DNA from 2 places in the Kribbella sp. NPDC051620 genome. Region 1 is predicted to be linked to the other one. Evidence: riboswitches for the same ligand, from Rfam matches in the RefSeq annotation. Region 1 holds a riboswitch; the other holds the start of a gene.
The links. A riboswitch is a leader RNA that binds a small molecule or an ion and turns the genes downstream of it on or off. The one in region 1 is predicted to bind ZMP and ZTP.
Positions count from the first base shown of each region.

Region 1 (15,662 bases):
TCGAGGGCGACCACCGGGCGGTGCTGGTCGCCGACGACGGCAACGGCCGGGTGGAGGTCGTGTCGGACTTCTGGGCTTCTGGTGATGGCCGCACTCCGCACCGCCGGCGGTGACGCCCCCACCGCTCGGCTAGCGCGACAGGGTGCGGCCGGGGTTGTCCCTGATGGTTGATGGACCCGTACCGCCGTACCTTGGCGAGTATGGCGACGGACGAGATTCGCAAGGACCTGCGGGCCGCGGTGGCGGCGCGGCAGGAGCTGGGGCCGGAGTACGAGCTCGAGGTGATAGAGGGGTTCCTCTCGAAGCTCGATGCGCACACCGCACAGCATCTCGCGACGCCGCCGGTGCAGGCGCCGAAGCCGAGCCGCGAGGGCGACCCGGGTGGGCTCGCCCTCGCGATCGTCTCGGTCACCGCCGGCATCCCGATCACGGCCATCGCCGCCAACATGGAAGGCACGGTCGCCATCATCATCTGCTGGGGCGGCTTGGTCGGGATCAACCTGGCCCGCTCGATCTCCCGCTTCATGGGCCGCCAGCCCTAGTACTGCAGCGGCACCGGGTTTCCGCTGGAGTCGAAGGCCCGGAACTCCTCGTGCTGCTGGGCGCGGGGCGTTGTGCCGGTGTCCGCGACGCTCTGGGTGAACCCGAACCCGTCGGCGACGGCGCCTTCGGACCACGGCCCCGCACCGCCGTCCCAGACATAGCGGGACTCGAGCCGGGCGATCCCGGGCCTGACCCGCACCAAGGAGGTGCCCACCTCCGCTCCGTCGCTGCTCCTGTCCGGCTTACTCGAGACCAGCGTGCCGGGCTTGCCACTCGAGGACAGGTGCCCGGGTGCGGTGTCCGGCGACCTGAAGTCCGTCGTCCGGGCGACGATCAGGATGCCCTGCGTGGCTGTCGGGAGCTTGGCGATCTCACTCTCCTCGTGACCCGTGACCACGGGAGTCGGCGCCAGACAGAACGACAGCGGCGGGTGGCCGGCCGGTCTCGGCGCGGGCTCGCGCATCAGCAGGATGGTGCCCGGGGTGTCCGCAGGCCCACCTGGTCCGAGCACGCGGCGGCTCCACACTGTCTCCAGCGGCCGGCTGTGGGGGATCATGCAGGCCTTGATCGCGGCCTGGATCTGCTGGGGGCTGGCCGGCCCAAGGTCGCGGCTGATGACCTCGGAGACACCGGTTGCCGGTATGTCGGTCTGGTTCGAGCCGGTGTACTGGTCGACGGCTACGAGCGTGCCGGCCAGTACTGCGGCGACGGCGGCGGCCGTGATCGCCGGCGCGGCCCAGCGGTGGGAGGGACGGCTGACGGGCGCTGTCCGCTCCATCACGTTGTTGCGGAGCCGGCTGCGGGTCGAGGGGGACAGCGGGGGGACCTGGGGTGGGTCGAGCTTGAGGTTCACGAGAGCTCCTCGGAGAGCGCGACCTGGCTGAGCAGGTCGGGGAATCGGCGGCGGGTGCGGTGCAGGCGGGCCTTGACGGTGCCCAGCGGGACGCCGAGAGCGTCGGCGGCTTCGGCCTGGGTGAGGCCGGCCCAGACGACCAGCTCCAGGGTTTCGCGTTCGTGGCGGGGGAGTTTGGCGACTGCCTGCCGGATGCGGGACATCCGGCGCTCGTCGTCGAGCCTGCGGGCTACCTCGGCTGCGTGGTCGGAGCCTTGCGCAGGATCAGGCAGGCGGTCGACGAGGTTGCGGAAGCGGGCTGCGGTACGGGCCAGGGTGCGGCACTCGTTGCCGGCGACGACCAGCAGCCAGCCGCGTGCGCTTGGAGCGGTCAGTGGGCCGGGCGGGTTGCGCTGGAAACGGCGCCAGGTGTTCAGGAACGTGGTCTGGACGACGTCCTCGGCGGTGTTCCACGAGGCGGTACGCCGGAACGCGAAAGCATGCACGTCGTCCGCATAGCGATCGAAAAGCTCGCCGAGGGCGTGCCGGTCCCCTTGCCGCAGCCGCTCCCACAACTCATGGTCCGGTGGGCTCCCTGCGGATCCGGTCGCCATGGCGGGCTCCGTCTCGTCGGTCAGGATGATCTTCACACCGGAGAGTGACCGCTCGGCCCGCCGATGGTTGCATCACAACCGGGCCAGAATCTCCGCCAGACCACTCTCCACGTCATCCGGCAGGTCGAGCAGGAGCCCTCGGTGGACGCCGTACCAGGGGGCTAGACGGTGCCAGTCGAGCGCCCGCTGTCGTAGTACCGGGGTCAGGTCGTAGGTCTCGGCCAGGCCGGCCGCTATGCCGTCGGGGGCGTCGTTGAGCAGCCACGACAGGTCCAAGGCCGGGTCGCCGATCTCTGCGTCAGTCCAGTCGATCACGCCGCTGATCCGGCCGTCCTGGACGAGGATGTGCTCGTCGCCGAGATCCCCGTGCACCAGTGCCGTGCGGGTGGTGGCTACGCGGGCCAGGAGTTCGAGTGCGGTCTGGCGGGAGGTTTCGGGGAGCAGTGGGATGACCTGTGCGCGGCACTCATCCAGGAAGACCGTCTTGGCTGCAGCGGCCGTCGCTGCGTCGACGGCACCTCTTGCAGCGGCCTCGGCCGGGTCGACCGAGTGGAGAGCGCTGAGGAACTCGCCTAGCTCGCGGCCGAGCGCAGTACTGCCCTCTTCGAGTGGCTCACCGGGCAGGACCCGATGGCGTACGCCGTATTCCGTCAATTCCGGCACTGGAACCGGGACCGGGAGTTGCGGGGCCAGCCACGGCATCAGCGTGGTCTCGGCGAGCAGCCGCGGGCGGACCTGCTCGCGGCGGGGCTCACGGTTGAGCCACTCGCCGTCCAGCCAGGCCCGGCTGTCCCAGCCGTTGTCCTCGATGGTCAGTGCGTAGGTCCGGACCAGGGGGCCGAGTAGGGCGATGGTGTCGGGCATGAAGGGCCAGTCGTCGAACTTGGCGAGCAGGTCGGCGGGGGTCATCCAGGCGCCCCACTCGACTTCCTCGGGCTGGTGCTTGATCGGGCCGTCCCAGACGCAGGTGTAGAGGTAGGCGTGGTAGTTGGTGTGGTCGTCGGCGTAGTCGCCCTCGGGCAGCGGGGTCAGCTCGACACCGGTGATGCCCAGCTCCTCGTCCAGTTCCCGGACGACGGCGTCGTACGGGTCCTCGCCCGCCGCGACGACACCCCCGGCCGCGAAGTCGTACCGGTGCGGGTAGACGTCCTTGGTCGGCGTCCGCCGGTGCACGTAGATCTCACCGGCGCTGTTCCGGACCAGTACGCCGGTTGCCCCGTGGCGCAGGTTCTCGCGCCGCATCACCGAGCGTGGCGCCGACCCGCACACCTGGCCGTCAGCGTCCAGCAGAGCCACCAGTTCGTCCATTTCCGAAGTCTCACAGATAACCCTGTGGACACTTCACCGGATTTAGTCCGCTGTACCGCGTAGGCTCGATCGCATGAGTGTTCGGCGGATCATGGGGACCGAGACCGAGTTCGGCATCTCGGTTCCGGGCCAGCCCGGGGCCAACCCGATGCTGACTTCGAGTCAGGTGGTGAACGGCTACGCCCAGACGCAGCCACTGGCGCGCAAGACGCGGTGGGACTTCGACGAGGAGCACCCGCTGCGGGACGCGCGCGGCTTCGACCTGAGCCGGGAGGTGGCCGACTCCAGCCAGCTCACCGACGAGGAGACCGGGCTGGCCAACGTCATCCTCACCAACGGCGCCCGGCTGTACGTCGACCACGCCCACCCGGAGTACTCGGCGCCCGAGTGCACCAACCCGCGTGACGTGGTGGTCTGGGACAAGGCCGGCGAGCTGGTGATCATGGAGGGCGCCCGGCAGGCCCGGCAGATCCCCGGCGCGCCACAACTGAACCTCTACAAGAACAACACCGACAACAAGGGCGCGTCGTACGGGTCGCACGAGAACTACCTGATGCGCCGGTCGACGCCGTTCGCGTCGATCGTGCGGCACCTGACGCCGTTCTTCGTCAGCCGCCAGGTGGTCACCGGGGCCGGCCGGGTCGGGATCGGCCAGGACGGCAACACCAACGGCTTCCAGATCAGCCAGCGGGCCGACTACTTCGAGGTCGAGGTCGGTCTGGAGACGACGCTCAAGCGGCCGATCATCAACACCCGCGACGAGCCGCACGCCAACCCCGACCGGTACCGCCGGCTGCACGTGATCATCGGCGACGCGAACCTGGCCGAGATCTCGACGTACCTGAAGGTCGGCACCACCTCCCTGGTGCTGGCGATGATCGAGGACGGCTGGCTGACCGACGACCTGTCCGTCGACCGGCCGGTCAGCGCGCTGCACGAGATCAGCCACGACCCGACCTGCACCCACCTGATGACGCTCAAGGACGGCCGCAAGATCACCGCCGTCCAGCTCCAGGTGGAGTATCTGGAGCAGGCCCGCAAGTACGTCGAGGACAAGTACGGCGACGACGCGGACCGGCAGACCAAGGACGTGCTGCAACGCTGGGAGAGCGTGCTCGACCAGCTCGCGACCGACCCGATGAAGCTGTCCGACCAGCTCGACTGGGTCGCGAAGTACAAGCTGCTGCAGTCCTACCGCGACCGCGACGGGCTGGAGTGGGACGACCCCAAGCTGCACCTGGTCGACCTGCAGTACGCCGATCTGCGCCCGGACAAGGGCCTGTACTACAAACTCGTCAAGAGTGGCCGGATGCAACGGCTGGTCAGCGACGAGGAGATCCGGATGGCCGTCTCGCACCCGCCGACCGACACCCGCGCCTACTTCCGCGGCCGCTGCATGCAGCAGTACGCCGGTCAGGTCGCCGCCGCGTCCTGGGACTCGGTGATCTTCGACCTGCCCGGCCGTGAATCGCTTCAACGGATCCCGACGCTCGACCCGTTGCGTGGCACGAAAGCGCATGTCGGAGCGTTGCTGGACCAGTGCGACACCGCGAGTGACCTGGTTCGCACCATTACTGGGGGCGCTGCCGGGTAGGGTCGCTGTAGAGGACCGGTTGGGCGGTCCTCCACAGCGGTTCTAGGAGGTGTGTGTGCCATGGCGAAAGACGGCGGACAGCAGCACAAGCAGCCGAAGCGCTCGTCGACCGAGGAAGAGGTCGCCGAGACCAAGTCCAGTGAGGACGTGGCCGAGCGCAAGGAACGGCTCGACGACGACGTGGATTCGATCCTCGACGAGATCGACGAGGTGCTGGAGGAGAACGCGGAAGAGTTCGTCCGCGGCTTCGTGCAAAAGGGTGGGGAGTGAACCGCTAGATGACATTCGATGCCTCCGGCCGGTTGCCGGAAGCCTTCCTGACCCCAGGTGGCTCGTCCTTCATGGACTTCCTGGCCGGGCACGCGCCCGACCTGTTGCCCGGACGGCGCGACCTGGGGGCGGGTGATTTCGGCAAGGACGTCCCGCACGGCACGACCATCGTGGCCGCCATCTTCCCCGGTGGCGTCGTGATGGCCGGTGACCGGCGGGCGACGATGGGCAACGTGATCGCCCAGCGCGACATCGAGAAGGTCTTCCCGGCCGACGAGTACTCGTGCGTCGCCTTCGCCGGCACGGCGGGGCTCGGGATCGAGATGGTGCGGCTGTTCCAGGTCGAGCTGGAGCACTACGAGAAGCTCGAGGGCACCACCCTCAGCCTCGACGGCAAGGCCAACCGGCTGACCGCGCTGATCCGCGGCAACCTGGCGATGGCGATGCAGGGGCTGGCCGTGGTACCGCTGTTCGCGGGCTACGACCACGACCGGAAGGCGGGCCGGATCTACTCCTACGACCCGACCGGCGGCCGGTACGAGGAGCTCGGTGGCTACCACAGCGTCGGCTCCGGCTCGTTGTTCGCCCGCGGCGCGCTGAAGAAGCTCTACCGCCCGGACCTGAACGAGTCCGAGGTCGCGACCGTGCTGGTCCAGTCCCTGGTGGACGCCGCCGACGACGACTCCGCGACCGGTGGTCCGGACATGTTGCGGCGGATCTTCCCGGTGGTCGGCGTGGTCACCGCCGACGGTTACCGGCGGCTTCCCGAAGACGAGGTCGGCACGATCGTCGACACCGTGATGGCCGCCCGGCACGAGCGACCCGACGGCCCGTCCGCGCCGCTGACCTGACCACCATCGACTGATAGAGGACGACACCCCAGATGAGTACGCCGTTCTACGTCTCGCCCGAACAGTTGATGCGGGACCGGGCCGACTTCGCCCGCAAGGGCATCGCCAAGGGGCGCAGCGCGATCGCGCTGCAGTACGCCGACGGCATCTTGTTCGTCGCCGAGAACCGGTCCCCGGCGCTGCACAAGGTCGCCGAGATCTACGACCGGATGGCCTTCGCGGCCGTCGGGCGGTACAACGAGTTCGAGAACCTGCGGATCGCCGGCGTCCGGCTGGCCGACATGCGCGGTTACTCCTACGACCGCCGCGACGTCACCGGCCGCGCGCTGGCGAACGCGTACGCGCAGACGCTCGGCGCGATCTTCTCCTCCGGTGGCGAGAAGCCGCTCGAGGTGGAGATCCTGGTCGCCGAGATCGGCGCCAGCACGGCCGAGGACCAGATCTACCGGCTCACCTACGACGGCTCGATCGCGGACGTCCGCGGGTACGCCGTGATGGGCGGCCCGGCCGAGCAGGTGGCCGACTACGTCGGTGAGCACTACTCCGAGGGCATCTCGCTGGCGGGCGCACTGCGGCTCGCCGTCGACGCGCTCGGCCACGACGGCACCGAGACCCGGCAGCTCGAGCCGGACCAGATCGAGGTCGCCGTGCTGGACCGGACCCGGACCCAGGTCCGGAAGTTCAAGCGGATCTCGGACGAGACGCTCGCCCGGATCCTGTCCGAGTCGCGCCCCGACACGTCCCCGACGGAGCCGGCCGCCCACGCCGAGCCGGCGGAGACCGTCAACGGCGGCTCCTACGAGAGCGACACGGCACCCTCGACGGACGACGCCCCGGTGGCACCACCCGCCGACGACGCCCCGATCGCCCCACCCGAAGACCCGGACACCAACCGCCCCCTGTGACACCGTCAACGCCGTCCGCCTCGGGCCCTACACCCGGGGCGGACGGCGTCGGCGACTCCGCGTCCACGGCCCACGATAGGGCTGACGGCGGGCTGTCCGATGAATCCGCGCCCGTTGCTCGGCCTGGGGATCCGGAGCCGTGGGTTCTGCTGGGGGAGGAGCTGACGGTTACCAGAAGGTCTGGAAGCGGCAGTTCCAGATGCCGGGTGGCCGGAACTCCGCCTGGGATGTCCTCGGCTCTGCGAGCGGCCGGAGCCATGACGAGCACAGACGCCGCGTATGTCGCCCTCGACCATGCCGGATTGCTCTAGCAACTCACGCAGTAAACTGGTCGGTGGACCGCGACTGGCGCTGAGGTGGGGTACCACCGGGGAACGGTCTGCTGGTTGAGCCGCGCGCCTGGGCATCCGAGTTGGTCTGTCGATGCCTGGAGGAGTGGGTTGTGAGCGCGAAGTTGATGGTCGGGACCGAGCTGGCCGCCGAGATGGTGGTCAGGGCGGGGGAGCGGGCCAGGAAGCTGCACGAGGAGACCGGTGTGCAACCGTGTCTGGCGACGGTACTGGTGGGCGATGATCCGGCCTCGGCGACCTACGTGCGGATGAAGCAGAACCGCAGCAAGAAGGCCGGGATCGGGTCGCGGAGCGTCGTGTTGCCCGCGGCCACGACCACCGAGGAGCTGGTCTCCGAGCTCGAGAAGCTGTCGGCTGATCCCGAGGTGCACGGGATCCTGCTGCAGCACCCGGTGCCGGCGCAGATCGACGAGCGGGCCGCGTTCGAGGCGATCGCTCCGGGCAAGGACGTCGACGGCGTCACCATGCACGGGTTCGCGGCGATGGCGTTCGGCGAACCGGGCTTCGTCTCCTGTACGCCCGGCGGCATCCTGCGGCTGCTGCGGGCGTACGACGTACCGCTGGAAGGCGCCCATGCCGTCGTGATCGGCCGCAGCCCGATCCTCGGCAAGCCGGCCGGAATGTTGCTGCTGGCATCGAACGCGACGGTCACCTACACGCACTCGCGGACCCGCGACCTGGCCGGCATCGTGCGGACCGCGGACATCGTGGTCGCCGCCGTCGGCCGGGCGAACTTCGTCCGCGGCGACTGGCTGAAGCCGGGCGCGGTCGTGATCGATGCCGGATACAACGAGGGCAACGTCGGTGACGTCGACTTCGCCGAGGCGGCCGAGGTGGCGAGCCTGATCACGCCCGTCCCCGGTGGCGTCGGCCCGATGACCATCGCGCTGCTGCTCGAGCAGACCGTCGACGCGGCCGAAGCGCAGGTCCGCTGAGCCGGCGCAACCGGGCAGTATCCGAGACGGCCGAGCACCGGATGGACGTTCTGTCCTAGGGTTGAGACGGTAGAGATCATCGAACCAGGAGGCAGACGCTGTGGCGGTACGGGCGATCCGCGGTGCCACCCAGCTCGAGGTGGACGAGCGGGAGCATCTGCTCGCGCGGTCCGCGGAGCTGGTCAGGGCCGTGCTGGAGGCCAACGACCTCGAGTCGGCGGACCTGATCAGCATCCTGTTCACCGTCACGCCGGATCTGCACTCGGAGTTCCCGGCGGTGGCCGGCCGGCAGATCGGGCTGACCGACGTACCGCTGATGTGCATGCAGGAGATCGACGTGCCGCACGCGTTGCCGCGGGTGGTCCGGATGATGGTGCACGCCGACTCGCCGCGGTCGCGGGAGAAGATCCAGCACATCTACCTGCACGGTGCCGTCAGTCTGCGCCCCGACCTGACCGGCGCCCAGTGACCGAGCTGCGCGGCCCGGTCCGCATCGTCGGCACCGGCCTGATCGGTACGTCGATCGGCCTGGCGCTCGGGCGGCTCGGTGTGGTCGTGGAGCTCGTCGACGCCGACCCGGACAACGCCCTGATGGCCGAGCGGATCGGGGCCGGCTCACGGCTGGTCCAGATCGAGCCGCAACTGGTCGTCGTCGCCGTCCCGCCGGACCACGTCGGCGCGGTCATCGTCGAGCAACTCCAGCAGACCGACGCGATCGTCACCGACGCAGCGAGCGTGAAGTCGAAGCCACTCCACGACGCCCGGGCCCTGGTCGCATCCCCGGAGGACCTTTCCCGGTACGTCGGCAGCCACCCGATGGCCGGTTCGGAGCGCAGTGGCCCGCTGGCCGGCCGGGCCGACCTCTTCGAGGGCGCCACCTGGGCGATCACCCCGCACGAGACCAGCGACCCCGACGCAGTAGAGCTGGTACGCCGCCTCGCCGAGGCTGCCGGAGCCCGCACGGTCGAGCTGTCCGTGGCGGACCATGACCTCGCCGTGGCCCGCGTCTCGCACCTGCCCCAGCTGATGTCGTCGCTGGCGGCCGGCACTCTCGTCGACGCGCCAGCCGCGCATCTGGAGCTGTCCGGGCAAGGTGTCCGCGACGTCACCCGGATCGCGGCCGGCGACCCCGGCCTGTGGACCCAGATCGTCTCGGCCAACTCGCCGGCCCTGAGCGGTCTGCTGGAAGGGATCCGCGACGAGCTCGACCGGCTGCTGATTGCCCTCGGCAAGGAAGAGGCGACCGACGAGGTGACCGCGGTCCTGAATCGCGGCGTCTCCGGCGCGATCCGGGTGCCGGGCAAGCACGGCACCCCGCATATCGACCTGGTCCCCGTGCTCGTCACCATCCCTGACCGGCCCGGCCAGCTGGCCCGGTTGTTCGCGGACGCGGCCGAGTCCGGCGCCAACGTAGAGGACCTGCGGATCGACCACAGTCCCGGCCGCCCGGTCGGTGAGGTCGAGCTGTCGGTCAAGCCGGCGTCGGTGGATCAGCTGGTGGAGGTACTGACCGAGCGGGGCTGGTCCGTCCACCGGTAATCTTCGCCCCATGATCATCGCTGTTGACGGCCCGAGCGGGTCCGGTAAGTCGAGCACGGCCCGCGGCGTCGCGACCAGGCTCGGTCTGCAGTACCTGGACACCGGGGCGATGTACCGGGCGGTGACCTGGTCGGCGCTGGAGCACGGGCTCGACCTGGACGACCTCGCGGCGGTGGCGGAGCGAGCCCGGGCGGTACGGCTGTCGATCAGTACCGATCCACAGCGGGCCCGGTTCGCGGCGGACGGAGTCGATGTGACCGAGGCGATCCGGGATCCCCGGATCAGCGCCAGCGTCAGCAAGATCGCCACCAATCTCGACGTACGGGCCGAGCTGATCCGGCGTCAGCGTGAGCTGATCGAGGCCGCGCAGCCGACCGGTGGCGCGGTCGTCGAGGGGCGCGACATCGCGACCGTGGTGGCGCCGCAGGCGGAGCTGAAGGTGTTGCTGACCGCGGACCAGGACGCCCGGATGGCCCGCCGCAAGGCTGAGCTGGCCGACGGCTCGGTGACCGCGGAGCAGTTGCGGGACCAGATCGTCCGCCGGGACGCCGACGACTCGACCGTCTCGCAGTTCCAGGTGGCCTCCGACGGCGCGGTGGAAATCGATTCGACCCACCTGACGTTGGAAGAGGTCATCGACGTCATCTCCCGACTGGCGAAGGAGGCCGAGGCCGCGTCACGCGACCGGGACTCATGACTGCTGACGAGCTGACCGGGCATCTCGATCTGCCCCGGACCGACGATCTGCCCGCGATCCCGCATCGGCTGGGCAGTGTCCTGCGTCACGTCGTCAGGCCCTACATGCGCTGGCGCTACGACCTGACGATCCACCACGAGGAGCGCTTCCCGGCCGGCGGCCCGGTGCTGATCGCGCCGAACCACCTCAGTCTGCTCGACGGTCCGTTGCTCGGCGCCATCGCGCCGCGGATGCTGCACCAGCTCGGCAAGGTCGAGGCGTTCCAGGGCATCCAGGGCTTCATGCTGCACCGGGCCGGACAGATCTCGATCGACCGTTCGCAGTACGACGTGCTGGCGATCCGGCGGGCGATCCAGATCCTGCGCGAAGGCCGCGCGCTGAGCGTCTATCCGGAGGGGAACCGGGGTCCGGGCGATTTCCGCCGGATCCGCGGCGGTGTGGCCTACCTCGCCATGGTCACCGGAGCGCCGATCCTCCCGGTGGCGCTGCTCGGGACACGGCTGACCGGCGGCAATATCGAGCACTTCCCGCCGCGCGGCAGCCGGGTCGACGTGGTATATGGCGAGACCTTCACGGTTGACCGCGTATCCTTTCCCCGGAGGCATGTCGACGTACGCGCGGTTGCCGACCAGATCGGCGACGTGTTGCGGGCCCATGTGCAGGCGGCCGTCGAAGCCACCGGCCACCCGCTACCGGGCAAGCCAGACCATAAGGATTCTGATGAGTGACCTGCCCACCGGCTACGAGATCGACGCGGAGCCGACCCACGACCGCGAGGACACCGGGCCGCTGCCGGTGGTGGCGATCGTCGGCCGGCCGAACGTCGGCAAGTCGACGCTGGTCAACCGGATCATCGGCCGCCGCGAGGCTGTGGTCGAGGACACCCCGGGCGTCACTCGCGACCGGGTCTCCTACGACGCCAACTGGGCCGGCCGCGGCTTCACACTGGTCGACACCGGCGGCTGGGACCCGGACGCGGTCGGCATGGCCGCGCTGGTGGCGGCGCAGGCCGAGGTCGCGATCAACGCGGCTGACGCGGTGCTCTTCGTGGTCGACGCGACGGTCGGCATCACCGACTCCGACGAGGCCGTCGTTCGCGTACTGCGGAAGGCCGGCAAGCCGGTCGTACTGGCCGCCAACAAGGTCGACGACGCGCGCGTCGAGGCCGAGGCGATGAACCTGTGGAGCCTGGGCATCGGGGAGCCGTTCCCGATCTCGGCGATGCACGGCCGCGGTACCGGCGACATGCTGGACGCAGTACTGGCCGCGTTGCCCGAGGCGCCTGCCGAGCGGGACGCTCAGCTGGGCGGCCCGCGCCGGGTCGCGATCGTCGGCAAGCCGAACGTGGGCAAGTCCTCGCTGCTGAACAAGGTCGCCAAGGAGGACCGCGTCGTCGTCAGCGAGGTCTCCGGTACCACCGTCGACCCGGTCGACGAGGAGATCGTGCTCGGCGGCAAGCAGTGGCGCTTCATCGACACCGCCGGCATCCGCCGCAAGGTCAAGAACGTGCAGGGGCACGAGTACTACGCCAGCCTCCGCACCAACAGCGCGATCGAGCGGGCCGAGGTCGTCGTCGTGGTGATCGACGCGTCCGAGCCGATGACCGAGCAGGACCTGCGGATCATGAACACCGTCGAGGAAGCCGGCAAGGCGCTCGTGATCGCCTACAACAAGTGGGACCTGGTCGACGAGGACCGCCGGTACTACCTCGAGCGCGAGATCGACCGCGACCTGGTGCAGTTCCGCTGGGCGCCGCGGGTCAACATCAGCGCGATGACCGGGCGCCACATGGAGAAGTTGGTCCCGGCGATCGAGGCAGCCCTCGAGGGGTGGCAGACCCGCGTTCCGACCGGCCAGCTCAACGCGTTCCTCGGTCGGTTGGTCGCTGCTCACCCGCACCCGGTGCGCAGTGGGAAGCAGCCGAAGATCCTGTTCGGCACCCAGGCGACGACGATGCCGCCGACCTTCGCGGTGTTCACCTCGGGCGCGTTCGAGCCGTCGTACCAGCGCTTCATCGAACGCCGCCTGCGCGAAGACTTCGGCTTCGTCGGCAGCCCCGTCCATGTCCAGATCCGCCCCCGCGTGAAGAAGCCGAAACGCTAACCACCCCTGGTCAAAAGTGGTCTCCGAATGGGGTAAGGTTTACCCCGGTCGTCCTCACGGGGACGGCCTTCGGGCTGTGGCCTAGCCTGGTAAGGCGCTTGTCTGGGGGACAAGAGATCCCGAGTTCAAATCTCGGCAGCCCGACCGAAAAAGAGGGGCACCGATTCTGTCGGTGCCCCTCTTTACTGTCTCCGTATGGCGACGATCGGGGACAGGCGCAGTTGGAGCGATGCCCAACTGCGTAAGGCAGTTGAGGACAACAGATCATGGCGGGCGGTGGCTCGCGCTCTGGGCCTGAAGGGCACGTCCGCGGGTGTGATCCGCACCATCAAGCGCCACGCGCTCAGGCTGGAGCTGGACGCGGGACACTTCACCGGGCAACGTCGATGGACAGATGGCGAGCTCCGGCAAGCTGTCCAGGGATCGACCTGCTGGAGTGAGGTGTTCGTCAGCCTCGGAGTCTCCGACAACGGTTCAGAGCGGGTCCGGATCAAGGGTCATGCCGTCCGGCTCGGCCTCGATTGCAGCCACCTGAAAACGCCACACAAGTTGGCGCAGCCAGGCCACGTGTTCGATCAGCCGGTGCGGCCCGAGATGCTCAGCGCCGCGGCGCCAGGCATTGCGATGGCATGGTTCGCTATCCGTGGCTGTGCGGTTGCGTTGCCGGTGGAGCCGCAGATCTATGACCTCTTGGTGACCACTGCGGACGGTGTCCAGCGGGTGCAGATCAAAACGTCGGCTCGTCCTGACAGCAGCGGTCGTTGGCAGGTCGGCGTGGGACGCCGGCCGTACTCGCTCGACAAATCGGCGGGCAAGATGCCCTACGATCCGGAGTCCCTCGACCTGTTCTTCATCGTCCTCGGCAACGGCAGCATCTACCTGATCCCGAGTTCCGTCCTGGCCGGCCGGGTCCAGATCGATGGCGATTCCTACCAGCCGTACCGCGTGGGTGACGCCAGCGGCGTCGTGAGTTGGGAAGCACCGGCTTGATTGCTGAGTAATGATGTAATCAGGAGGTGCGAGATGATGGATGACGACGTGCTGGACGCGTACTCGCGAGTGGTGTCGGGGGTGGCGGAGTTGCTGATTCCGCGGGTGGCGAGTTTGCGGGTGACGGGGCGGCGCGGGGAGTCGTCCGGGTCGGCCGTGGTGCTGACGGGGGACGGGCATCTGCTGACCAACGCGCACGTGGTGGGTGACGGGAGCAGTGCGACGGCGGAGTTCGCGGACGGTACGGCTGCGCAGGCTCGGGTGATCGGGGTGGATCGGTTGTCGGATCTGGCCGTGTTGCGGGCGGACCGCGAGATCCCCGATCCGCCGGAGTACGGCGACGCGGACAAGGTGAAGGTCGGCAATCTGGTGGTTGCGGTGGGAAATCCACTCGGGCTGGCGGGCAGCGTGACGGCTGGGGTAGTGAGCGCGCTCGGGCGGTCGCTGCCGGTCCGGTCGGGGACGGCGAGCCGGATCATCGAGGACGTGATCCAGACGGATGCGGCCCTGAACCCGGGCAACTCCGGGGGAGCGCTTGCCGATGGCAACGGCCGGGTGATCGGCATCAACACGGCGGTCGCCGGCATCGGTCTCGGGCTGGCGGTACCGATGAATCCGACGACCCGACGGATCATCTACTCGCTGCTGCACGACGGCCGGGTCCGCCGGGCGTACCTCGGTCTGGTCACCACCCCGGCCCCACTCCGCCCGCAGTTGGCCGAGCGCTTCGGTCAGCGGAACGCGTTGCGGGTGGTCGAGGTCATCTCCGGCAGCCCAGCCGCCGACGCCGGGCTGCGGCAGGGCGACCTGGTGCTCGCCGTCGACGGCACTCCGCTCCGGGACGCCCAATCCCTCCAGCGACAACTGTTCGCCGACGCGATCGGCCGGCGTACCGAGATCACCGCGGTCCGCAACGGCGCCCTGGTCGACGTCGTCGCCGAGCCCGCCGAACTCACCGACTGAGCGAAGCCTTCAGCAGCACACCGGCCCCCGGTGCCATCGGCGCCTTGGGGAAGGTGAAGTCACGGGTCACCTCGGTGAACCCCAACCTCTCGTGGAGGTCGAGGGTTGCACCGTTGGCAATGTTGGCGAAGTAGTAGATCTCAGCAGCACGCTCGGCCGTCCACCGCATCCGCTCAAGAGTGAGCTGCTCTCCGATCCCGTACCGCCGCCAGGCCGGCGCGACGATCAGACCGACCAGGTAGTACCCGGTCGGCGCCGCCGGATGCTCAGGCGTGAGCTCGTGATGGAACACGCCGCCATAGCCGACCACTTCAGAGCCCGCGCAGGCGACCGCGACGTACCGGTCGTCCCGCTCGAGGTCGTCGACCAACATCGCCTGGCGCTTCCCGACCGGCCCACCGGTCCGGCTGACGATCAGTTCGGCGCAGACAGCGAGATCCCCAGCGACCGCCGGTCGTACCGAGATCGCGCTCTCCGCGGGCCTTCGGGTCGAGTCGGGGTCGTAGGGCGCGAATCCGTTCACACCCACAGAGCCTAGGGCGCAGGCCTCGTTGTCACACGCGGGCCGGCTGTTCTGTCAATTGACCGTTCAGCCCGCCGACCGTGAGGTATTGCCCTGATGAAGAAGATCCTGCCCGCCGCGCTCGCGGTGGCCACCATCGCCGGTGGCCTCTTCGCCGGTACGACCGCGGCGACGTCGGCTACGGCGTCTGCCGTCGAATACTCCAGCAGCCATGGGGGACCGAAGCCTCCGAAGGGCTTCACCGAGCGCAAGCTCGACGTCGGCGGTGTCGGTATCAACTTCGTGGAAGGCGGTCGCGGCAAGACGCTCGTCCTGCTCCACGGCTACCCGGAGACCTGGTACGCGTGGCACAAGGTGTTGCCGGAGCTGGCCAGGCACTACCACGTGATCGCGCCGGACCTGCGCGGTGCCGGCGGCAGTGATGCTCCGGCCGGCGGCTACGACAAATCGACGATGGCGGCCGACGTTCACGGCCTGCTGGTCGCGCTCGGCCGCGACCATGACATCCGCCTGGTCGGCCACGACATCGGCACGATGGTTGCCTACGCGTACGCCGCCGCGCATCCGGCCGACGTCACCAAGCTCGCCCTCACCGAGGCACCGATCCCGGACCAGCTGCTCTACAGCTCACCGTCCCTGACGCCG
Region 1 is NZ_JBITDB010000001.1:1,191,476-1,207,137, forward strand. It holds gene ACIA12_RS05190 (hypothetical protein) at 1-113, shown strand, start outside; gene ACIA12_RS05195 (hypothetical protein) at 201-542, shown strand; gene ACIA12_RS05200 (hypothetical protein) at 539-1,396, opposite strand; gene ACIA12_RS05205 (RNA polymerase sigma factor) at 1,393-2,025, opposite strand; gene ACIA12_RS05210 (phosphotransferase) at 2,062-3,297, opposite strand; gene dop (depupylase/deamidase Dop) at 3,371-4,891, shown strand; gene ACIA12_RS05220 (ubiquitin-like protein Pup) at 4,952-5,161, shown strand; gene prcB (proteasome subunit beta) at 5,170-6,012, shown strand; gene prcA (proteasome subunit alpha) at 6,045-6,917, shown strand; ZMP/ZTP riboswitch at 7,249-7,329, shown strand; gene ACIA12_RS05235 (bifunctional 5,10-methylenetetrahydrofolate dehydrogenase/5,10-methenyltetrahydrofolate cyclohydrolase) at 7,360-8,202, shown strand; gene aroH (chorismate mutase) at 8,303-8,671, shown strand; gene ACIA12_RS05245 (prephenate dehydrogenase) at 8,668-9,741, shown strand; gene cmk ((d)CMP kinase) at 9,752-10,438, shown strand; gene ACIA12_RS05255 (lysophospholipid acyltransferase family protein) at 10,435-11,166, shown strand; gene der (ribosome biogenesis GTPase Der) at 11,159-12,541, shown strand; tRNA gene ACIA12_RS05265 (tRNA-Pro) at 12,612-12,685, shown strand; gene ACIA12_RS05270 (hypothetical protein) at 12,737-13,531, shown strand; gene ACIA12_RS05275 (S1C family serine protease) at 13,565-14,494, shown strand; gene ACIA12_RS05280 (GNAT family N-acetyltransferase) at 14,484-15,017, opposite strand; gene ACIA12_RS05285 (alpha/beta fold hydrolase) at 15,114-15,662, shown strand, end outside.

Region 2 (15,662 bases), 110 kb from region 1:
TTGCCGCCAGCTGCGAGAAGGCCTGATCGGCCAGCACCATGGCATCGGCGAAGCGAGCTTCCGCCTGGGCCAGCACGGCCTGGCACTTGAGCAGCTCGTACCGCGCGTGCGGCCCACGGACCTGCTCGACGCACGACGACAGCGCTTCGATCTCGCGAGCGACGCGGAGCAGCTCGCCGCGTTCGAACGCGGCGTCGACCTGCCACAGATGTGCCCACATCCGGGTGTGCGAGTCGGCGGCCTCGCGGCCGAGCTCAAGCATGCGGTCAGCGAGCACAGCGCGCTCCTCCAGGCCTTCAGGTCCCGAGCGGGCCAGACGCCTCGCTCGCAGCGCCGCCTCCAGTGCCACCCGGTCGCCTGCCTCTTCAGCCAGCGTGAGGGCCTCTTCACTCGCACGCCCCGCGACCTTGTACTCCTCGTAGTCGTGGGACGTGCTCCACGCGGCGTAGATCGATGCTTCTGCCAGCCGCGCCAGGAGCCGGGCCCGCAGGGCCTTGTCGGCGAGGTCGACCACGGCCAGAGCTTGCTCGCACAACCGTCGCGTCGTCGCCTCCAACCGCGTTGGTGCGTTGGCCTCGCGGACCAAAGCGGCCTCGGCGAGGAGGCTCGGCCGGGCCAGAGCGCCCGCAGCCGACGCCGCTCGTACGCTCGCGTCGACGCTTCCCGCGATGTCGGTCGAGGCATTCAGTGCGCTTGACAGGCCGAGATACAACCGGCAACGCAGCTCCTCGTCCAACTCATCGGCCCCGAGGTTGAGCGCAAGACGGTACAGCCGAGCGCCCTCCTCGTAGGCCAGCGCCTTCATGGACGCGTCGGCGGCAAGCGTGATCCAGTGCACTGCGCGACCGAGGTCGGCGTCAACCGCCGCGACCGCCCAGTGACGAGCCAGGTCCGACAGGTGTCGCTCGATCCTTCCGGCGTAGACCGACTCGACCGTCTCAGCGGCTGCGCGGTGCAGCTGCACACGCTCAGCCGTCGACAGGCCCGCTTCGACTGCGTCCCGCACCAGCGCGTGGGTGAACCTGTGACTGGCGGGGATCGTTCCCGCCTCGACCAAACCTGCGGCCGTGGCCTCGTCGAGGGACGAGAGGCAGCTCATCGCAGTGGCGCCGACCATTGGCGCGACGACCGTGGCCGAGAATTCGCGACCCACGATCGATGCGGCGTGGATCACGGTCACGGCATCCGGCGACAGCCGGCTCAAGCGGCTGCGGATGGCTTCGCGCACGTTGGCGGAGACCGGGGCGAGACCTCCGGCCACCTTGCCTGCCGGCAGCACGCGCCCCACCTCGCCCACGAAGAACGGGTTGCCGCCGGTGAGAACCTGCACCTGCCGCGCGTCGCCGGGAGCGACATCGTGTCCGAGCACCGACGCGAGCTGCAGCGCCACGGCCTGCTCCGTCAAGCCGGTGAGGTCGATCTGCCGGGTGATCGGTTCCCGGACCAGGTCGGCGAAGTACGCGGCGTGCTCGTGCTCGGTGTCGCGGTGGTTCACCATGATGAGCAGCCGTTCGTCGCGGACCGTTCGCGCCAGGTGCCGCAGCAACAGGACCGAGGGACGGTCGGCCCAGTGGGCATCGTCGAGAACCAGGACGAGTGGGCTGCCGGCGGTGATCTCGTGGAAGAGCCGCCCGACGGCTTCGAACTGGCGAAAGCGGTCTTCGGCCGGCGCGAGAGGGTCCGGTGCCGACGCCGGACCGCCGAACAACTCGGGGGCCAGGCGCGCGAGGTCCGTGTCGACTTCCGCGATGCCGGCGAGCTCGACCGCGCCGCGGACGAGCTGACGCCACGGCCAGTACGGCGGCGCCCCCTCGGACTCGACTGCGACACCCCACAGGGTGGGCACGCCACGGTCGCCGGCCAGACCTGCCAGCTCCTCGGCAAGCCTCGTCTTCCCGATGCCCGGCTCGCCGCGGCACAGCACGATCCTCGGACGCCCCCGCTGCGCGTCATCCAGGTAGCCGGCGAGCGCAACCAGCTCCCGGTCTCGTCCGACCAGGACACCCCGCATTCCCCCACCATACGACCGGTCTTACCCGGGGATTCGCCGGTCAGGTCCCCTTGACCGTGGCTGAGTTGTCACATGCGGAGGTGGGAGCCGCCGTTGAAGTCGAGAATCGTGCCGGTGGCGAACTCGGCGAGGGGGGATGCGAGGTAGAGGATTGCTGCTGCTACCTCGGAAGGGTCGGCGACTCTTTCCAGGGGGCTTTCCAAGCGCCGGCGGTCGTATCCGTCGCCTGAAAGGGCTTCGGCGGCCATGGCTGTGGTGGTCCAGCCGGGGGCTATGGCGGTTACTGCTATGCCTTCTGGGCCTAGAGAACGGGCCAGGGATTGGGTGAAGGAGACTATGGCGGCTTTGCTGGCGCCGTAGGCCGGCTGGTTGGGTTCGCCTCGGAAAGCGCCTCTTGAGGAGACGTTGATGATTCGGGCGCCTCGGGTCATGTGTCGGGCTGCGCACCAGGTGACGTTGGCCGTGCCGGTGAGGTTGACGTTGAGGGTGTTGGACCAGGCGGTCTGCCATGCCTCGTACGTTGTCTCGCGGAGCGGGTGGGGTTCGTAGATGGCGGCGTTGTTGACCAGGACGTCGATGCTGCCCAGGGCCGCGGCGGCGGTGTCGACCATTTGCAGGATTGCGGTCGGGTCGGCCAGGTCGGCTTGGGCCAGGACGTGGCCGTCTCCCGGCAACGCCTTCAGGACAGCTTCGGCGGAGTCGCGGGAGGAGCCGTAGTGGACTGCTACCCGGTCTCCTTCGGCGGCGAAGGCGTGGGCGGTGGCGGCGCCGATGCCGCGGGAGGCGCCGGTTACCAAGACAGAGCGATCCATGCGGTCGAGTCTTGCATCAGGGGCGCGGCTTGATGTCTCGGCGGTAGTCCTTGGTCTGGCGGACCCAGGCCTTGCGGGCTTCGGCTTGCAGGCGGCTGTCGGCTCGGCGGGCCATGTAGGCGGCCTCGCGTTGCAGCTTCACCCAGCTCTCGTAGCGGCGGACGGAGAGCGCTCCCTCGTCCAGGGCTTCCCGTACTGCGCAGCCTGGTTCTGTCAGGTGAACACAGTCCTTGAAGTGGCATTGCTCGGCCAGAGCTGTTACGTCTGGGAAGGCGGCTGCCAGGCCCTCGCCTGCCTCTTGCAGGCCGATCCCCCGCAGGCCAGGGGTGTCGATGACTACTCCACCGGCGGGCAACAGGATCAGCTCGCGGCGTACGGACGTGTGCCGGCCCTTGCCGTCCTCGCGGATCGCCTGCACGTCCAGGAGTTCCACACCCGCCAGTGCGTTCACCAGGGACGATTTGCCCGCGCCACTCGTGCCCAGCAGGGCCATTGTGGCGTTGCCGTCGAGGAGAGCTCTGACGGCGTCTAGGCCCTCGCCTGTTGTCGCACTGCAGACCAGTACGTCCGCACCGGGCGCAGCAGTCGCTACATCCTCGGCGACGGTGTCGGCGTCGCCTACCAGGTCGGCTTTGGTCAGTACTACGACCGGGCGCGCGCCGCTCTCCCAGGCGAGGGCGAGGAAGCGCTCTATCCGGCCGATGTTGGGCTCTGGGTGCAACCCGACCACGATGGCCACCACATCGACGTTGGCCGCGAGGACCTGGCCGCGTGAGCTGCCGCCGACCTCGGCCCGCACGATCGCGGTACGGCGGGGTGCAACCGCCTCGACGGTGATGCGGTCGTCGGGCCACTGGCGCAGGGCGACCCAGTCGCCGGTACACGGAGTTGCCTGCGGGTCGGTGGCGATGGCCGCGAGCACTGCGCCGGACCAGCTGGCGCGGACGGGGCCGTCTTCGGTGAGGACGGTCGAGAGGCCTTTGTCGACGCGGACCACGCGGCCTGGTACGAGCTCCTCCGAGTGTGTTGCGAGGTAGCCGGCCGTTTCGGGGTCAAGCCCGAGGGCCAGAAGTTTTGCTGACATCGTGCGACGAACCTTTCGGGAGGCCCGGCCGCGAGTTCAGCTCAGCGGACGGACGAAGCGGGAGACAACGGCCCGATGGGCCTGGTACGAGCTCATGACACCGTCAGCTCCCTTCCATGTCCTGGCGCTCCGCACACACGGACCGCTGCTGTCACGTCCCGATCAGCCTAGGTCGTCGGGTTCCTTGGGCGCACCGGGTTTTCCGACCGCCGCCGGCTCCCGCTCAGGTTCAGGCTCGACCACGGGCGCCCCCACAGGCTCGACCACGGGCTCCACAACAGGTTCGTCCACGGGGTCAGCGACTGCTTCGCGCACGGGTTCAGGTTCAGCAACCGGCTCGGTCACTTCTGCAGGTGACGCCGGTACGCGGGGTTCGCCCAGGGCTTCGATGGCCTTGGCCATCTTCACTTCGGGGCGTTCGTCGTCGGGGGCGATCGCCTCTTCGTGGTGGACCTTCGAGTCCGTCTTCATCACCGGCTCGGAGTGTTCGAGCGGGTGTTTGCGGGACTTGTGCGGCCACATGCGGTCGACTACCGCGTTCAGGGCAGCGCCGATCAGTACGGCGATGGCTGTCATGTAGAGCCACATCAGGACGGCGATCGGCGCCGCCAGAGGTCCGTAGATGGACGTGCCGCCGACGGTGGTTTGCAGGATCCAGCGGAGGACGAAGCTGCCGAGGATCCAGATCGAGAGGGCGAGGAACGACCCGGGAAGATCGGAGATCCACGGCGTCCGGACCGGCACCGACAGGTGGTACAGGGTGTTGAGGAAGCCTGCGGACAGGATCGTCACGACGGGCCAGTACAGCTGGTTCAGGAAGTCGAGGCGCTGGGGCAGCAGCTCGTCGACGGCGCCAGGGCCGGCCAGTACCAGCGGGAGGACGATCACGCCGATCACCAGCGCGCCGCAGTACAGGCTGAAGGACAGCGCCCGGGTGCGGATGATGCCGCGCCGGCCGCCCATCCCGTACATGATCGTGATGGTGTCGACGAAGACGTTCAGCGCCCGGCTGCCGGACCACAGCGCCAGCACGAAACCGACCGAGATCACGTCCGGCCGGCCGCCGTCGTCGAGCACCTTCTCCAGGGTCGGCACGATCACGTTGTTCACCGCGTCCGCGGTCAGCGCCCGGCCGGCCAGCTCGGCGATCTGCAGCTTGATGTCGTCGATCGTCTCGACCTGGAAGTACTTGCCGGCGATGAAACCGATGCTGCCGGCCAGCCCGAAGATCAGCGGCGGCAGCGACAGGATCGCGAAGAACGCCGCCTCCGCGGCCAGACCCGTGACCCGGTAGCGCAGACAGGTGCCGACCGTCTGGGTCAGCAACCGCCATGTGGTCCCGGGGAGTCGTCGGGCCCATGCAAGTGAGACGGAGGTCTCGGACCCAGAGCGTGCCATACCGCTTACCGTACTGACATGGCGGACCCAAACGCTGTAACGAATCAGGCTCCCCCACTGCATGGGGTGAACTTCTTCACGCGGGACACCGCTCTCGGTGACTCTCTGCGTCCGTACGCTGACCTGTTCGACGATCCCGGTCTGTCCGCGATCGGTGAACTGGCCGGCTCAGAGGAAGCGCTCTCCCACGCTCTCCCGGCCAACCAGAACTCCCCCGTGCTGAAGACACACGACCGCTACGGCCACCGCATCGACGAGGTCGAGTTCCACCCGTCCTGGCACTGGCTGATGAACAAGGCGGTCGGCTTCGGACTCCAGGCAGCGCCCTGGACCAGCGATCGCCCGTCGCCACATCTCACCCGCGCGGCCGGCTTCTACGTCTGGTCGCAGGTCGAGCCGGGCCACGGCTGCCCGATCTCGATGACGTACGCCGCCGTACCGGCCCTCCGCGCAGACAAGACGCTGGCCGACCAATGGGTCCCCCACCTGGCGGCCACCGAATACGACCCCCGCCGGCTCCCACCCGCCGAGAAGGCCGGCGCGCTGGCCGGGATGGGGATGACCGAGAAGCAAGGTGGATCCGACGTCCGGGCCAACCTCACGACCGCCACCCCGACCGGTACCGAGGGTGAGTACATCCTCAACGGGCACAAGTGGTTCTGCTCCGCACCGCAGGTCGACGTGTTCCTCGTGCTGGCCCAGGCGCCGGACGGCCTGACCTGTTTCGTCGTGCCCCGGGTCCTTGCCGACGGCAACCGGAACGCGTTTGCCCTGCAGCGTCTGAAGGACAAACTCGGCAACCGGTCGAACGCCTCCAGCGAGGTCGAGTTCCACTCCACCGTCGGCTACCGGCTCGGCGACGAGGGCGCCGGTGTCCGGACGATCATCGAGATGGTCGCGGCGACCCGGCTCGACTGCGTGCTCGGCTCGGCCGCGTTGATGCGCCGGGCGCTGGTCGAGGCGACCTGGCACGCCGCGCATCGGAGCGCGTTCGGCGACCTGTTGAAGAACAAGCCCGCGATGCAGAACGTGCTCGCCGACCTCGCGATCGAGAGCGAGGCAGCAACCGCTCTCTCGATGCGGCTGGCGGCCGCGGTGGACGCGTCACTGGCCGGTGACGACCAGGCGGCCGCGTTCCGCCGGATCGCCTTGCCGCTGGCCAAGTTCTGGGTCTGCAAGCGGACGTCGTTCACCGTCGCGGAGGCACTGGAGTGTCTCGGCGGCAACGGTTATGTCGAAGAGAGCGGTCTCCCGCTGCTGTTCCGCGAGTCGCCGCTCAACTCGATCTGGGAAGGCTCGGGAACGGTCAACGCTCTCGACGTACTGCGCGCCCTGCGCAGGCCCGAGTCGCTCGAGGCGTGGCTGCTCGAGGTCGGAGCAGCCCGAGGCGCCGACCAGCGGCTGGACGCGGCGGTGACCGACGTACTGGAGTCGCTGGCGGACCTGGCCGGTGCGGAGGCGGGCGCGCGACGGCTGGCCGCCCGGATGGCCGTTTGCCTGCAGGCATCCCTTCTGGTGCGGCACTCGACGCCCGAGGTGGCCGACGCCTTCGTCGGGTCGCGGCTGGCCGGCGACTGGGGTGGCGTCTTCGGCACCCTGCCGCGCACCACGGCGTACCGTCCGATCATCGACCGCATCCTCTAGCAGCAGCCGTCACACGCTAGGGTTACGGCGTCGCGACTGGCGCTGAGGTGGGATCGACCACCGGGGAGCGAAAAGACCGTCGGCACCGTGCGCCTGGGTGCCGCGACCTTGTCACAGGGAACCCCTGTGCGACCTCAGGAGAGAGACGAAGATGACTCAACCCTTCGACGCCGCGACGGCGTCGGCCGCGTACCGCAACGCGCTCGAGGTGATCGGCGCGGTGGAGCCCACCATCGCCGGCGCGATCAAGGCCGAGCTGGCCGACCAGCGGTCCTCGCTGAAGCTGATCGCCAGCGAGAACTACGCCTCCCCCGCGACCCTGCTGACGATGGGCAACTGGCTCTCGGACAAGTACGCCGAGGGCACCGTCGGGCACCGCTTCTACGCCGGCTGCCAGAACGTCGACACCGTCGAGCAGGCCGCCGCCGACCACGCCAAGGCGCTCTTCGACGCGCCGCACGCCTACGTCCAGCCGCACTCGGGCATCGACGCGAACCTGGTCGCCTTCTGGGCCATCCTCGCCAACCGGATCGAGTCCCCGGCCCTTGCCGAGGCGAGCGCCAAGCACGTGAACGACCTGTCCGACGAGGACTGGGCCAAGCTGCGCAAGGCGCTCGGCGACCAGAAGATGCTCGGCATGTCGCTCGACGCCGGCGGTCACCTGACGCACGGTTTCCGGCCGAACATCTCCGGCAAGATGTTCCACCAGAGCTCGTACGGCACCGACCCGGAGACGGGCCTGCTGGACTACGACAAGGTCGCCGCGACCGCCCGTGAGTTCAAGCCGCTGATCCTGATCGCCGGCTACTCGGCGTACCCGCGCAAGGTGAACTTCGCCAAGATGCGCGAGATCGCGGACGAGGTCGGCGCCACCTTCATGGTCGACATGGCGCACTTCGCCGGGTTCGTCGCCGGCAAGGTCTTCACCGGCGATTACGACCCGGTGCCGCACGCGCACGTCACCACGACCACGACGCACAAGTCGCTCCGCGGCCCGCGTGGCGGCATGGTGCTGTGCCAGCCGGAGTACGCCGACGCCGTCGACCGCGGCTGCCCGATGGTGCTCGGCGGCCCGCTCAGCCAGGTGATGGCTGCCAAGGCCGTCGCGCTGGCCGAGGCCCGCCGTCCCGAGTTCAAGACCTATGCGCAGAACGTCGCCGACAACGCGGTGACCCTGGCCGAGGGCCTGATGAAGCGTGGCGTGAAGCTGGTCACCGACGGCACCGAGAACCACCTCGTACTGCTGGACGTCTCGTCGTACGGGATCACCGGCCGCCAGGCCGAGTCGGCGCTGCTCGACGCGGGCATCGTGACGAACCGCAACGCGATTCCCCGCGACCCGAACGGCGCCTGGTACACGTCGGGCGTCCGGATCGGCACCCCGGCACTGACCACCCGCGGTTTCGGCGCCGACGAGTTCGACAAGGTCGCCGAGCTGATGGTCGACGTCCTGTCCAGCGTCACGCCGACCACCACCTCGGCCGGTGCTGCCTCCAAGGCGAAGTACGTCCTCGCCGACGGCGTGGCCGACAAGGTCCGGGCGGCGTCTGCCGAGCTGCTCGACAAGCACCCTCTGTACCCGGGTCTCGATCTCAACTGAGCACGGCGGCCCGCTCCCGGTACTCCGGGAGCGGGCCGTTTCAATTATCCGAATGTTGTAATAACCGAGGTAGGGTTCCGTCATGCCACCGGAACCCACCCCTGCCGAGATCAGCCAGTTCGTCGAGCGTTTCGCCGGCGTCCTCGCGAACAGCGGCGTACCGACGATGTCGGCCCGGGTGATGGCGTGCATGCTGGTGAGCCCGAACGGCACCATGACGGCCGCCGAGCTCGCCGAAGCACTCAAGATCAGCCAGCCCGCGGTGTCCGGGGCTGTCCGGCAGCTCATCCAGGTCTCCTTCATCACCCGCGAACGGCTCCCCGGCTCCCGCAAGGACCACTACCGGATCCGCGACGACGTCTTCTCCGCCATCATCGAACGCCGCAACAACGCCCTCGCCGAGTGGGAATCCTCGGTCCTGTCCGGCGTAGACCTCTTCGGCCAGGACAGCGTCGTCGGCCGGCGCCTCGCCGAGAACGCCGAGTTCTTCGCCTTCATCCGCGAAGACCTCAACCAAATGATCAAGAACTGGCGCTCCACCCACCCCAAGCGCTAGCCCACCCCAACTCCAACCTACCCCTAGCGCGACGTACCGTCGAACACTCCACTTTATGCACGGTGTAGTCACCGGCAATCGGTTGCCGATGACTACACCGTGCACAAAGTCGGCGATCTCAGCCGCCTACCGCTTGAACTGCCGCGCAGGAGTTGCGTTGGTGAGCGGGCGCCGCGGTGGAGGAGTTCTAGCGGGTGAGCGCGTAGACGGCGATGGCGGCGAAGTCGTCGGCGGGTTCTGAAGCCTGCCAGGAGCGGACGTCGTCGACGTAGCGGGAGCCTCGGCCGGTGAACTGGTTGTAGGTGTCGATGCCGTTGGCGGGGCAAGGCCTCATGTTGTCGAGGTTGTCGCCCAGGCCTTCCTCGAAGAGGTCGGCCGAGTTCGGGCCGTTGACCACGCCACCGACCAGGGGCCGGCCGACGATGTTGGCGATCTGGTGGTGGGGACAGCGTTGGGCGGATTCGCCGATACCGACCATGAACGAGACGCCCCATGGATTGGCGCCGAAGTTCCAGTTGAGCTGGTCGTTGCCGAAGGCGTCGTAGCGGCGGTCGCCGGTGGCGGTGCGGTAGAGGCGAGCGGTGGCGGCGAGGCCGAAGGCGTGCGGGACGGCGTCGAAGTTGTCGTACTGCGCGCCGGCGCCGAACGGGTCCTTCGCGGCCCGCTTCACCCCGATCTCCAGCTGCGCCCGGAGATCGTTCTTCAAGGCGGCAACCTCAACCGTGCGGTCGAAGCGAGCCGCCCGGATCAGGTCCGCATGCGCGAGCGCGCTCACGTCGTACAGGTTGAGCGTGTCCCCACCCGCCTCGTGCTTGAGGTACTCCCCCGCCCAGTACCGCGACGCCTTCAACCATCCGCGTGCTCGGGGATCGTGAAGCTTCTGGGCCGCCAGGGCGAGCTCGGCGGCTCCTAGCTCGAGGTCATCTCGCCAGGCGCTCTCCGGATAGAAGGCGAAAGGCAGCGAGGTGGTCAACTGCTTGACGCCGGAAGTCTGAGCCAGCGCGTAGATCTGCGCGGCAGTCGCAAGGTGCTGACGGGCGCGACGGGGCGACGTACGAGCTTCCACCTGTGCGGCAAGGGCAAACGCCGCGGCGGTACGACCAGCAAGGTTCGGGCTGAGGGGCTTGCCCGGAGCGGCGGCGCGGAACACCGGGCGGTTCTTGATGAACTGGTGGCCGGGCGCGTTGTCATGGTCGTCCGCCTCGGGCAGCCGCCAGATGTCGTGGTCGCCGATGAAGGTCTCCTCGACGTTTCCGGTCCCCGCGCCGACCTGGATGTAGAGCGTCTTCGTCTTCTCGTCCCACATCTTGTCCAGCCAGGCCAGCCCGTGCCGAGCTTCCTTCAGGACGGTCGGATCCGGCCACCGGCTGTCCCGGGCCGATGCCCAGAGCAACGATTCCGAGTACGCCGCGATGTGGGTGAACTTGAGGTAGTCACCGGCGTCGTACCAGCCGCCCTCGACATCGACCGGCCCACCGATCCTGCGCAGCTCCCCCACCGTCTGGTCGGTGTCGGGATCGACGAACGTCGGCCAGTCGTAGACAGCCGCGGCCCGGTCCGTGAGGTGCGCCGGCTTGCGACCGAGCGACCCCGTCACGACGTTCGCGCCGTCGCGCTGCTCGGTGAAGAACGTCACCGCCTTGTCCTTCGCCCCGCCGAGCAACCTCGCGTCCGAACCGACCTCGAAGGGAGGCGACGTGGGCACCCCAGCCACCTTCACCCGGTACGTCCCCGGCCGCCGCAGCCCGGACAGATCCAGCTTGTAGACATGCGTGTACGCCGCATTCCACGAGCCGGCGTCAGCCCCGGCACGCCCAGTCAGCACCCGACGTCCACGCCGATCAACCACCTCGAATCGCGCACCCGCCGCGACCTGCCCGGTCATCAGGTACGCCGCTTCGCCCGCCGCGCCCGTGTAGCCGAGCTGGTTGACCCGGATCAGTCCGGAGAACAGCGGCGAATGGGCGGCAGCCGCTACCGGAGTCACCGCCAGCCCGGCGGCCAGAGTGATCGAGATGACGCGGCGCAACGTTCCCATCGCGAGGCTCCTCTACAACCGTTAGGAAACCTTCCTATTGGTTGCCGACACGCTAGCGCAGCCGGGCCGCGGAGTACACCATCAGAGCACCGAAAATCCCGCCGATCAGCAGACAGGCCACGCCGATCCCGGACAGGCTGATCAACGCTCCGAAGGCGACCATCGCCAGCGGCATCAGCGCCTCGTCGGACAGGCTCACGATGCTGCTCGTCCGGCCCAGATACGCCGGCGCGATCGTCTGCTGGAAGGCGCCGGACAGTTGCGCCGAGGCCAGGCCCGCGGTGAACCCGATGACGCCCATGGCGACGAAGACACCGGCCCGCGGCATCAGTCCGATCGCACCGCACGCTGCTGCCTGCAGGATCAGCACGAGCATCCCGGCTCGCGCCGAGTTGGCCGGGCGCCAGCGCATCGCCAGGATCGCGCCGACGGCGGCGCAGATGCCTGAGCACGCCTGGAACAGGCCGAGCGCTCCTGCTCCCCAGCCGGCTTGCGAGGTCCGCTGGACCAGCCCGACCGCGAGGACGGGCCCGACGCAGAGGTTGAGTCCGAAGAACGCGATCACCAGCGTCCGCGCCTTCAGGTCTCGCCGCAGGTAGCCGAAGCCATCGCGCAGGTCGGCGCGGATCGAGGCACCACCGGAGGGCTGATGCGGTACTCGGGGCCGGACGACGAAGGCCAGCGCGAGCGCGATCAACGCGAAGGAGACGGCGTCGACGACCATCACGGAGGCGAGGCCGCCGTGGGCGACGAGGAAGCCGCCGAGTGGGGCGCCGGCGAAGACTGCGAGGCGGCTGGCGAGTTGCTTCGAGGCGGCGAGGCTGACCAGGTCGTCGGGGCGAACCATTCGGCGCGGCATGGTGCCGGCGGCGGGTGTGTAGATCGCGTCCGAGGCACCGAAGAGGATCGCGACCACGAGCAGCAGCGGGAGCGAGACGCCCTGGAGCGTCGCGATCACGGCCGCCGCGGCGAGCACGGCGATGCGGGCCAGGTTGGCGAGGATCATCGTCCGGCGGGCGTCGAGGCGGTCGGCGAGGGCGCCGCCGTACAGGAGCATGAGGGCTCGCGGAAGTGCGCCGACACCCATCACCAGGCCGGCGCCGGCGGGTGACGTGACCTGGGCGGCACTCCACGCCAGGCCGACGTACCAGGCGACGTCGCCGACCTCGGACAGCGCAGACGAGAAGATCCACCCCTGCACCCGCCGATCCCGCCGCAGCGGCGGGAAGACCGACTCACCCGCGACAGCGGTCGCAGGGCCGGCGGCATCCGCGACAGCGGTCGCAGGGCCGGCGGCATCCGCGACAGCGGTCGCAGGGGCGGTGGCGTCCGGGGCGGCGGTCGCAGGGGCGGTGGCGTCCGCGGGGGTGGTCATGGGCGGGCTGGGACGCCGTGAGCGAAGACGTAGACGGGCTCGGCGTCCTCACCCGAACTCGGGTCGTCGTGGTACTCGCGGACGAGATCCTGGATGCGGCGGGACAGCTCGTCGAGGCGTTCCGGTGTCAATGTGAGCCAACTCTCGGTCGAGAAGGCGGCCCGGACCCAGGCCTCGTCGTACTGCTGCCGATCCTCGAACCAGCCCCGTACTTTCGCCACGTGATGAGCCAGGTTGACCTCCTCCGCGGTGGTCGCGACCAGCTCCGCGGCCGGGTCGCCGCCGGCGTCCGCGACCGACCACGAGTACGACGCGTGCGCGCTGCGCCACCACCGCTCGCGCCGGTTCTTCGCCAGCTCCGGCGCCTCCTCGATCACCCCCGCGGCGGCCAGCACCTTGAGGTGATGACTGATGTTTCCGACCAGTTCGCCGGTCGCCTCGGCCAGCCGGGACGCCGTCGACGGGCCCTCGACGCCGACCAGGTCGATCAGCCGGCGGCGCAGCGGATGATTGATCGCGGCGATCACCGAGGTGTCGGCCGTACGGCGGTTGGCGGGGCTCATGGCGACCACGCTACCTTCGACAAGAACTCTTGCACAAGAGTTCTTGCTAGTTACCTTTCGCGCCTGAAACAATCAGCAGCAGACTGGTGCACATATCCACATCATGAGATCGCGTCTCATCATGCAGGAATGGGAGTTGATTTCCCGGCCGATTCCGCTGACTCTTATCAGCATGCTCGCTGCCCGCTCGACTCATCTCGTAGGTCGGATTCACGTCGACCTCGGTCGCATGCGCAGCGCCATCTGTCGTCCTTCGATGCTCTGACAGCCACCCCGCTCGAAACATCTGCTGGGTGCGCACCGCGCAGACCAGATCGAATCGACGACGCTTCGAGCTAGGCCTCCCGCGGACGCACCTGTCTCTAGGACAAGGACACCGTTCCGGATGACTGGCGTCTCCTCTCCCCAGCAAGGCACACAGCCGCGCAAAGCCCCCCGGCCCCGCAAGGGCAAGGGCGAAGGCCAATGGGCGCTCGGCTACCGCGAGCCGCTGAACAAGAACGAAGAGAACAAGAAGAACGACGACGGCCTGAACGTCCGGGCCCGGATCGAGAACATCTACGCCCACCGCGGGTTCGACTCGATCGACCCGGCCGACCTGCGCGGCCGGTTCCGCTGGTGGGGTCTCTACACCCAGCGCAAGCCCGGGATCGACGGCGGCAAGACCGCCACGCTCGAGCCGGAGGAGCTGGACGACAAGTACTTCATGCTCCGGGTCCGGATCGAGGGCGGCCAGCTGAGCGCCGAGCAGCTCCGGGTGATCGCCGAGGTGTCCAGCACCTACGCCCGCGACACCGCCGACATCACCGACCGGCAGAACATCCAGCTGCACTGGATCCGGGTCGAGGACATCCCGGCGATCTGGCAGAAGCTCGAAGCGGTCGGGCTGTACACGACCGAGGCGTGTGGTGACGTCCCCCGCGTCATCATCTCCAGCCCGGTCGCCGGCATCGCCGCGGACGAGATCATCGACCCGACGCCGGCCATCGACGACATCGTCGAGCGGTACATCGGCAGCACCGAGTTCTCCAACCTGCCGCGCAAGTTCAAGACCGCGATGACCGGCCACCCGTCGCACGACGTGGTACCGGAGGTCAACGACATCAGCTTCGTCGGCGTCGTCCACCCCGAGCACGGCCCCGGCTTCGACGTCTGGGTCGGCGGCGGGCTGTCCACCACGCCGATGCTCGCTCAGCGCGTCGGCGCGTGGGTTCCGCTCGACGAGGTGCACCTGGTCTGGAAGGGCGTCGTCGGCATCTTCCGCGACTACGGATACCGCCGGCTGCGCAACCGCGCCCGGCTCAAGTACCTGGTCGCCGACTGGGGCATGGAGAAGTTCCGCGAGATCCTCGAGAGCGACAAGTACCTCGGGTACAAGCTCATCGACGGACCGGCGCCGGAGATTCCCGCCGTACAGGGCGATCACGTCGGCGTGCACAAGCAGAAGGACGGCCGGTACTACGTGGGCGTCGCGCCCGTCGTCGGCCGGGTCTCTGGAAGCGCTCTCGCCAAGGTGGCCGACGTCGTCGCGGCGCACGGGTCGAACCGGATCCGGACCACCGCCCAGCAGAAGTTCATCGTGCTCGACGTCGAGGAGTCGAAGGTCGAGTCGCTGGTCGCCGCGCTGGACGACCTCGGCTTCAAAGCCCGGCCGTCGGCCTGGCGGCGGAACACGATGGCCTGTACCGGGATCGAGTTCTGCAAGCTGGCGATCGTCGAGACCAAGGCCCGCGCCGCCGAGCTGATCGACGAGCTCGAGGAGCGGATCCCCGACCTCGACGTACCGATCACGGTGAACGTGAACGGCTGCCCGAACTCCTGCGCCCGGATCCAGGTCGCCGACATCGGCCTCAAGGGCCAGCTGGTACTCGATGCCGACGGCAATCAAGTACCGGGCTACCAGGTGCACCTCGGCGGCGGGCTGGGGCTCGACGCCGGCTTCGGCCGCAAGCTGCGCGGCCACAAGGTCACCTCCGACGGACTCGCCGACTACGTCGAGCGGATCACCCAGAACTACCTGAAAGAACGGTCCGAGGGCGAGCGCTTCGCCCAGTGGGTCGTCCGTGCCGAGGAAGGAGCGTTGCAATGAGTGAGAGAGCCGCACCGTTGTACTGCCCGTACTGCGGTGACGAGGACTTGCGTCCTTCTGAGGAAGGGCACGGCGCCTGGGAGTGCCGGCCCTGTGCACGGGTGTTCCAGCTGAAGATGATCGGACTGCGGGTGAGCGTCGAATGAGCAACTTGAAGGAGATCGCCGAAGAGGCGAACGAGCGACTAGCCGACGCCTCGGCGCTGGAGGTGCTGGCGTGGGCGCGGGAGACGTTCGGTGACGAACTGGTGGTCACCGCGTCGATGGCCGACGGAGCCCTCCCCCACCTGGCGGCCGAGGCGGCGCCCGGCGTCGACGTGCTGTTCCTCGACACCGGCTATCACTTCGCTGAGACCATCGGCACCCGGGACGCGGTCGCCGCGACCCTGCCGATCAACCTGATCAACGCGACCCCGAAGCAGACCGTCGCCGAGCAGGACGCGGAGTACGGCAAGGATCTGTTCGCCCGCGAGCCCGACAAGTGCTGCGCGCT
Region 2 is NZ_JBITDB010000001.1:1,304,710-1,320,371, reverse strand. It holds partial or broken gene ACIA12_RS05770 (ATP-binding protein) at 1,511-2,011, opposite strand; gene ACIA12_RS05765 (SDR family NAD(P)-dependent oxidoreductase) at 2,080-2,823, opposite strand; gene rsgA (ribosome small subunit-dependent GTPase A) at 2,840-3,907, opposite strand; gene ACIA12_RS05755 (YhjD/YihY/BrkB family envelope integrity protein) at 4,070-5,305, opposite strand; gene ACIA12_RS05750 (acyl-CoA dehydrogenase family protein) at 5,324-6,949, shown strand; ZMP/ZTP riboswitch at 6,972-7,055, shown strand; gene ACIA12_RS05745 (glycine hydroxymethyltransferase) at 7,101-8,549, shown strand; gene ACIA12_RS05740 (GbsR/MarR family transcriptional regulator) at 8,632-9,105, shown strand; gene ACIA12_RS05735 (glycoside hydrolase family 9 protein) at 9,293-11,143, opposite strand; gene ACIA12_RS05730 (MFS transporter) at 11,196-12,518, opposite strand; gene ACIA12_RS05725 (ArsR/SmtB family transcription factor) at 12,515-13,081, opposite strand; gene ACIA12_RS05720 (nitrite/sulfite reductase) at 13,467-15,170, shown strand; gene ACIA12_RS05715 (hypothetical protein) at 15,167-15,316, shown strand; gene ACIA12_RS05710 (phosphoadenylyl-sulfate reductase) at 15,313-15,662, shown strand, end outside.
Region 2: linked by a shared signal. The riboswitch ahead of ACIA12_RS05745 (glycine hydroxymethyltransferase) and the one ahead of ACIA12_RS05235 (bifunctional 5,10-methylenetetrahydrofolate dehydrogenase/5,10-methenyltetrahydrofolate cyclohydrolase) in region 1 are both predicted to bind ZMP and ZTP.